Regions from separate parts of the Bacillus paramycoides genome, predicted to be linked through region 1. Evidence: riboswitches for the same ligand, from Rfam matches in the RefSeq annotation. Region 1 holds a riboswitch; the other holds the start of a gene.
The links. Region 1 has a riboswitch for cyclic di-AMP ahead of AAG068_RS03895 (hypothetical protein). Riboswitches for the same ligand answer to the same signal wherever they lie in the genome.
Positions count from the first base shown of each region.

Region 1 (4,413 bases):
TGGAAAATAATCTTCCGAAGGCTGTAGCGGCAAAGAAACGTCTAGAAGAGATTAATCGTGAAGTAAGAGTAGAAGCTCTCGTTCAAGACGTAACGGCTGAGGAATTAGAAGAACTCGTTACAAACGTTAATGTAATTATTGATGCAACTGATAATTTCGAAACGCGTTTCATTGTAAATGATATAGCGCAAAAACATTCTATTCCATGGATTTACGGAGCATGTGTAGGGAGTTACGGCCTTTCTTACACAATTCTTCCTAGTAAAACGCCATGTTTATCTTGTTTATTACAATCGATTCCGCTTGGCGGGGCGACATGTGATACAGCGGGAATTATATCACCTGCTGTATCTCTCGTCGTTTCTCATCAAGTAACGGAAGCTCTTAAACTGTTAGTAGAAGATTACGAATCGCTTCGAGATGGACTTGTATCGTTTGATGTATGGAAGAATGAATATTCATGTATGAATGTGCAAAAGCTTCGTAAGCACAATTGTCCTTCGTGTGGAGAGAATGCATTGTATCCGTATTTAAATAAAGATAATACATCGAAAACAGCAGTGTTATGCGGGAGAAATACAGTTCAAATTAGACCACCTCATAAAGAGGAAATAGATTTTGAACGATACAAAGAACTGCTGAATGATCGTGTGCATGATTTAAATGTAAATCCATATTTATTATCATTTTCTGTGGAAGAAAAGAAATTAGTTGCTTTTAAAGATGGTCGTGTACTTGTACATGGAACGAAGGATATAAGCGAAGCAAAAACAATTTATCATCGCTATTTTGGATAGAAAAGGATGAGTGGGATGAAAGTAAATAAAGCTTTAACAATTGCAGGATCTGATAGTGGCGGCGGTGCCGGCATTCAAGCAGATTTAAAAACATTCCAAGAGCTTGGTGTGTATGGGATGACGGCTATTACGGCAATTACTGCTCAAAACACGCTTGGCGTTCAAGGGGTATATCCAGTTTCGTTAGAAGGTATTACGGAACAGTTGAATTCAATTGGTACGGATTTAACACCAGATGCTGTGAAACTAGGAATGTTATTTAACAGCGAAATTATTCAAATTGTAGCAGAATATATTAATAAGTTTGGCTGGAATAATATTGTACTAGACCCTGTTATGATTGCTAAGGGCGGTGCATCATTATTACAACAAGAAGCAGTACAAGCATTAAAAGAATATTTATTACCAGTAGCAACTGTTATCACGCCGAATGTTCCAGAAGCAGAAGTGTTAACTGGGCTGGAAATTCATAACGTTGAAGATAGTAAAGAAGCTGCAAAAGTACTGCATGAATTAGGTGCGAAATATGTACTTATGAAGGGCGGACATGCAGAATATCAAGGTAATGAAGTAATTGATTTACTCTTTGATGGAGAAAAGTTTATTGAATTTAGAAGTGAGCGAATTCCTTCAAAGCAAACACACGGAAGCGGGTGTACATTTGCGTCAGCAGTTACAGCTGGCCTTGCGAAAGGATACTCGATGGAAGAGGCAGTTCAAGAGGCAAAACGATTTATTAGTATAGCAATTGAAGAGCCATTGAATATTGGTAGTGGTCATGGACCGACGAATCATTTTGCATACAAATTGAATAAAGCATAAGCATGAATAGTAGAAAAGTCAGTTTTGTAACTGACTTTTTTTCTGTTTACTTTTTCCAAATACAGGAGTAATATATCAGCCAGAATATATTTTTTGTAATACGCTGAGTCCAATTATATGGAGCGGAGGAACCAATTTGTGCAGTGTCACTAGGGGTGAATCTTTCAATTTTGAAAGTAGGGCTACTCTCAAAGTCCGAATCCGACAGCTAACTTCGTAAGCGTCTTGAGAGAGGACGGTGCCATGATGGATACATCACTTCATCAATCTGATTAGTATAGGGGAATATCAATCTATGTTTGATTTCTTTTATGCTAAGGAGGATGAGGTACATGGAATTAACACTTATTTGTGTTGGAGAAGAAAGTAAGGTAAATAGTCTAATAGATTTAGTAGCATTTCAACATGAGTTAATTATTTTTACAGCAAATGAAGAGATAGCGGCTGAAGTTAGGAATTATGGGTTTGATTGGACGTATAGTTGTAGTCAGGAGCAGGATTTTACTAGTATTTGTGAGTGTATTAAGAAGGTGATTTTACTAGGTGATGAGCTTCCAATCGTTAGCTTCTTTACAGAACATATTCGCTTTTCTTTTCAAGCACCTATTACTGTTGTTACAAGGAATAAACGATATCCAGCGAGGCTCTATGAAACAATTGGAGCTACATTTGTCGTGTTTACGAATTGTGATAATATTTCTTTTTTATTTTTTGAATAGGGTGGGGGAAAGAAGATGAAAGTGTTGTTACTAGGAGATATAGCGAATCGTTGGGCGGTATCGGTAGAGCGAGTTCAAGAATTGGTGGTGCTCGATCCTATTTTTCCAAGGCCCTATATCATATTGCCATCGAAAGACGCTTTATATTTAAAAACAGATGTTATCGAATATGAGCAATTACATGCAGAATTGTCACAAGTTTATATTCGTGGGAGAAATTTACGTGCTTTTTTACGGGGGGAATAAATAGTGAGTGAAAAAAGAGCGAATGCGAAGTGCAACAAGCTATGCACTTCATGTCATTCGCTCTTTTTATTTCGTATTTAAAAGATCATTTCTATGAAAAAGAAAGAAAATACGAGAAAATAGATGAAAGGATATTAATAATACTTAATGTAAGCGTTTAAATAGAATGATATTTTCTTATTTTCAGTAATTTGCCTCTTTACAAGTGAAATATAGAGGAGTATATTTACTCTCATAAATCATTCATAAAATTTCCAAAAAAACCTAAAATCGCTGAGTTCCAGAAATGGAGCGGGGGAACCAATTTTGTGCATCGTCACTTGGGGTGAATCTTTCAGTTTGAAAGTAGGGCTACTCTTTAGGCCCGAATCCGACAGCTAACCTCGTAAGCGTTTAGAGAGGAGGTTTACTTTTTGTTGTTCATTTTTTGAACACTGAGTAGAGCTCAGTGTTCTTTTTTAATATTTTAATGGTAAATTTTTACAAAAAAGAATGGGGGATAGCTATGTTAGATGTTGTAATGATTGGAATTTTTGTTGTGTTAGTCGCATCGATGGCAAGTCTTGCAAGTTGGTCAGATAAAGTTGTGAAAGAAGGGAAGCAATCATGATGATTGCCTTATCGGTTATTGTTGCAGCAATTACGGTGTACTTAGTGTATGCATTATTAAATCCGGAAAAGTTTTAATTAGGGGGAGTCATTCATTATGATCTGGGTCGCAGTTGTTATTACAATGCTGTTGTTTATTCTTGTGGCAAAGCCAACGGGAATTTATTTAGAGAAAGCCTTTCAAGGGAGTAAAAAGCTAGATAAAGTATTCGGGCCTTTTGAAAAACTTATTTTTAAAATTACGGGTGTGAAAGAATACAATCAAACGTGGAAACAATACGCACTATCATTAGTTTTATTAAATGGATTTATGATTGTTGTCGTATACTTCATTTTCAGACTGCAAGGAGTATTGCCATTAAATCCAGCACACATTGAAGGAATGGAGCCTACGCTCGCTTTTAATACAGCAATTAGTTTTATGGCGGATACAAATTTACAGCATTATAGCGGTGAAAATGGTTTATCTTATTTATCACAATTAATTGGAATTACATTTTTAATGTTTGCAGCACCGGCAACGACGTTAGCACTCGTTATGGCATTTATAAGAGGGCTTGCTGGAAAAGAACTTGGTAACTTTTTCGTTGATTTTACGAGAGCATTAACGAGAGTATTTCTTCCTATCGCATGTATTGCAGCACTAGTCTTTGTCGCACTTGGTGTACCACAAACGTTAGACGGTGCAGTTACCGCACAAACGATTGATGGCGCGAAACAAAGTATTTTACGCGGACCTGTTGCATCATTCGTAGCAATTAAGGAACTCGGAAATAACGGCGGTGGATTTTTCGGAGCAAACTCTACGCACCCTTTTGAAAATCCAGGGCAAATGAGTAATATTTTGCAAATGATGCTTATGATGTTATTGCCAACAGCACTTCCGTTTACGTACGGACGAATGGTAGGCAATAAAAAGCAAGGACGTATCCTTTTCGTTTCACTATTCATGGTGTTTTTACTAGGGTTTATAACGATTACGACATCTGAATTACATGGGAATCCAGCGTTAAATGGAATGGGTATCGAACATGTACAAGGAAGTACAGAAGGAAAAGAAGTGCGATTTGGAACGGTATTTTCTTCACTCTACGCGACAGTAACGACAGCTGCCGAAACAGGTGCTGTGAATACGATGCATGATACGTTAACACCAATTGGCGGGTTAGTACCACTCGTAAATATGATGTTAAATACAGTATACGGCGGCGTTGGAGCAG
Region 1 is NZ_CP152427.1:755,420-759,832, forward strand. It holds gene thiF (thiazole biosynthesis adenylyltransferase ThiF) at 1-797, shown strand, start outside; gene thiD (bifunctional hydroxymethylpyrimidine kinase/phosphomethylpyrimidine kinase) at 804-1,619, shown strand; cyclic di-AMP (ydaO/yuaA leader) riboswitch at 1,711-1,858, shown strand; gene AAG068_RS03895 (hypothetical protein) at 1,952-2,338, shown strand; gene AAG068_RS03900 (hypothetical protein) at 2,354-2,584, shown strand; cyclic di-AMP (ydaO/yuaA leader) riboswitch at 2,846-2,990, shown strand; gene AAG068_RS03905 (SipW-dependent-type signal peptide-containing protein) at 3,090-3,194, shown strand; gene kdpF (K(+)-transporting ATPase subunit F) at 3,191-3,271, shown strand; gene kdpA (potassium-transporting ATPase subunit KdpA) at 3,291-4,413, shown strand, end outside.

Region 2 (4,413 bases), 1.0 Mb from region 1:
ATTTTATTATTCTATTTTCTTGCACATAATTTGAGATGGTTAAAATAGAGAACGTTCTCACCGCGATCCATGTATGAACCACCTCTCTCAACTTTTATTGCTACAGTACTTACTTATTGTTATAAAACATTTCATATATGATTAGTATGAATAATATTGTATAAAACTTCTATTTTATAGCCATTTCCACATTCACATAGTGAATATATTACATAAAAATATTATTTGTTATAAACTAAAAAACGTACGTAAATATGAAATTTCGTTTTGTTTTTCATGTAAGTTTTGTACTGTAAGGTCATTTAAACACAGCTATTTATATAACGTAAAGAAGTATTTTCATTCCCTTTATTTTCAAGCTTTATTGTCCTTATTCCAAAATATAATCCTCTTCACTTTTCCAATTGAAATATCCATATATCACAACAAAAACCTCTACTTATTTACAGATTCAAAAATTATATCAATATATCTTTTATACTCATATGCAATTATGCATAGTGTATACACAAAAAGGATAGCTTCACTTTCATGAAGCTATCCTTAAAAAATCTTCTTACTTTTTCAAATGATATGGAACTGTCGTAATAACAACATTTCTTTTATAGAGTAAATACGCACGAATGAGTAAACTAGACTGATTATGAAGAATGTTATGCCAACCTTTTTTCGGAATGAACTGTGGTATAACGACAGTAACACGGTAATTTGATTCACTCGCTTTATATTGCACTGTATCAATAAACTTTGTTAGCGGTTGAATAATACTTCTATAATGAGAATGTAAGGTAACAAGTCTTACTTCAGGTTGCCACTTCTTCCATTTCTCTTCAAATTTCTTTTCCTCTTCCCTGTCAAAAGCAACATATACAGCGATAACTTGATCTGCAGAAAGAGACTTCGCATAGTTCAATGAGTTTTCTACCACGTGCGTCATACCAGCTACAGGAACGACAATTACATTTCCTTCAATCGGAACAATCCGTTCACAAGTTTTTAAACTTAGTTGGTCTCCTACTGCATCATAATGCTTCTTAATTCGGTGGAACAAGAAGATAATAACAGGTAAGAAAATAAGGATTGACCATACTTGTGCGAATTTAGTTAAAAAGAACATAATCATTACGATAAAACTAATGACTGCTCCAATTAAATTGACCGTTAATCGTAAAGCCCATCCTTCAGGCTTTTCGCGAAGCCATTTTAATACCATCCCCGTTTGAGAAAGTGTAAATGGAATAAATACACCTACTGCATATAGCGGAATTAAATGTTCTGTTTGTCCTTGGAAAGCTACAATTAAAATAATTGAGGCAACTCCAAGTATAATAATACCGTTTGAGTAACCTAGGCGGTCTCCTCTAATCGTAAACATTCTCGGTATAAATTTATCTTTTGCAAGGTTAACCGCTAATAAAGGAAATGCAGAATAACCAGTATTAGCAGCGAGAATTAATATTAAAGCCGTTGTACCTTGTATGAAATAGTACATGAAATTACGTCCAAATGTTTGTTCAGCAATTTGTGAAACAACTGTTACTTCTTTACTTGGAGTAATTCCGTAATAATAAGCTAAGAAAACAATTCCTGAAAATAAAACGGCAAGTAATGCACCCATTGCAAGCAATGTTTTCGCAGCATTGTTAGGTGCAGGATCCTTAAAGTTTGGAATTGCGTTAGAGATCGCCTCAACACCTGTTAAAGCCGAACTACCTGATGCAAATGCTCGTAACAGTAAGAACAAACTAATACCCGCAACCGGAGTTCCAATTGGCGTGTGTAATGTCGGTGAAACTTGACCAGTTATAATATTATATATACCTACACCAATTAATATAAATAGTGCTAGAACAAATAAATAAACAGGATATGCTAAAACGGAAGCTGATTCCGTTACCCCTCTCAAATTTAATATCGTAATAAATATAACAAATATAATCGCAATGATTACATTATGTGCATGTAAACTAGGAAAAGCTGATGTGAGCGCATCTGTACCTGCTGATACACTTACCGCAACAGTTAAAATATAATCCACTAATAAAGATCCTCCAGCTATTAACCCTGGATTCATCCCTAAGTTTTCTTTTGATACAACATACGCGCCTCCGCCATGCGGATAAGCAAAAATAATTTGACGATAAGATAAAATAAGGGCTGTCAATAATACTAATACCCCAACAGCGATCGGAATTGAATACCAATAAGCAATCGCTCCAAGACCTGCTAAAGCAATTAAAATTTGCTCTGGTCCGTATGCAACCGATGACAATGCGTCAGAAGATAAAATAGCTAACGCCTTCGTTTTATTAAGCTTTTGTTCTCCTAACTCTGTTGATTTTAACGGTCTTCCAATTAAAAATCTTTTAATAGATGAAACCAATGCTGTCCACTCTCCAATAATTTTGTACGAACTTTTCTGCTAGTTACAGCGAATAAACTATTTCCTCAGAAAACAAAAATGTCTACAAGCCATAACGAAATAGACTTGTAGACATTATATTTTTTGTCGCACAAGCTCCACCTTCCTTCTCAATATAACGCTTACGAGGTTAGCTGTCGGATTCGGGCCTATGAGTAGCCCTACCTTTTTCAAGGATTCACCCCATTGGATTAAGAACTAATCCATAAGAACGGGTCCCCCGCACCATGCGGTTTCAGCGATTTAGAAAATTGAAACTGTGGATTATAATACTCCTTTATTTTCAAAATGTAAATAAAAATTTTTAAAAAGACAAAATTTAAATGATTTCGCATAATTCGCCGGTAAACATACATAATGAATACTAAAAAATTGATAAAGGAGACTCACATGTCTAAAGAAAAGAAGCCTATTTTTTCCGATTCCTATTTAGATGCATTAGCAAATGAAATTAATCAATTATACGGTAAACGTGAACAGGAAATAAATTTGACAGATAGAACGAAAAGAAACAAATAAGTTGTCATAAAAAAGAAAGCAATACACTTATATATTGCTTTCTTTTTTATTTTTTCATACATCCAATTCTATTGCTGATTTGTTAAAGGTCATTTCTTCATACACTTTCAAATTTTGATATACCGTACCCAATAATGGTGCTTCTATAGAAAATTGTTCTGCTACATCTAGTAAGTATCCTTGTAAGTGCTCGCCTTCAATGAACGAACCTTTTTCCATATCCCGCTGCATCGATGACTTCATATCATATGAAATTTTATCAATTGTTTTCATATGTTCTTGGGCAATACCATCCTTAACTGGAGCTTTCATAGATCTCATGATTTGCACACATTCTTCAAATAAGTTTTGGATAAAAGCGCGTCCACCTTCGCTTTCGCGAATCGGTCCTATCGGTGCCCGCATTAATGTTGTCACACCCGACATTACAGTAATAAATAAATATTTATGCCACATATCTTGCATAATGTTTTCACTTAAAACAAAACTAGATTTCGTACCTGTAAATGCTTTAGCAATATGCTTTATTCTCTCTGAATCTTGAGGCTTCATTTCTCCAAACACAAGTCTATTTGCAGCACTCGTCTGTACAATCTCTCCTTGATCGTTTAACGTCGTCTCGATAAAGCATAAACCGCCAATCACTTTCTCTTCACCAAATTCTTTTTGTAATAGTGGTACATGTGCGATACCATTTAGTAATGGAATGATGACAGTTCTTTCGCTAACAAACGGTTTTACATCTTGAATTGCCTCGTTTAAGTGATACGCTTTTGTTGAAAATAAAATAACATCAAACTGAGAAGTTTGATCTTCTTTCGTTATTAATTTTAGTTGGAAGGAAAAATCCCCGTTAACACTTCGGATTACAAGCCCTCTTTCCTCCAATTGTTTTTTCCGTTTACTACGAACAAGAAACGTAACATCTTCTCCCTTTTCTACTAAGCGACCTCCAAAAAAGCCTCCAACACCACCAGCTCCTAATACTAAAATACGCATGCAACATCCCCCTTTTCAAAATATAATTTTATAACTTTTCGTATACATAACATTATACATGTCCCCTGCTAAATAAGCTGAATTTTCATACTTAACCAAGTGTAAAACAGTGGTTATTTTCAAATAAATTTGGGCATGTTGTTTTTATAGCATATATGGAAAGGAAACAATGTAAATGGAGGCAATACAAACAATCGAGGAAAAGGATGTAACAACAGCTATATTTCAATTTATATTCCCGTTTTCTTTTAAAACTGGATATGAACAAAATATGTTTCCCTTCTTACAGAAAAATGACTTTCACCCTTTTCGACTCGATCATCTTGAAAATGAAAATACATACTACGGAAAGTTTCAAGTTTCACATCAGAATATGGAAGCATATTATCTTTCATTTACAAATAAAATACTCTTTCCTCACTCAGAACATCAAAAAGGATTGCAGCGTTATTCTAAAGACCTTAACTTAACTG
Region 2 is NZ_CP152427.1:1,772,960-1,777,372, reverse strand. It holds gene AAG068_RS09210 (APC family permease) at 557-2,383, opposite strand; cyclic di-AMP (ydaO/yuaA leader) riboswitch at 2,527-2,673, opposite strand; gene AAG068_RS09205 (hypothetical protein) at 2,813-2,941, shown strand; gene panE (2-dehydropantoate 2-reductase) at 2,996-3,940, opposite strand; partial or broken gene AAG068_RS09195 (hypothetical protein) at 4,116-4,413, shown strand, end outside.
Region 2: another riboswitch for cyclic di-AMP. It lies ahead of AAG068_RS09210 (APC family permease); the one in region 1 lies ahead of AAG068_RS03895 (hypothetical protein).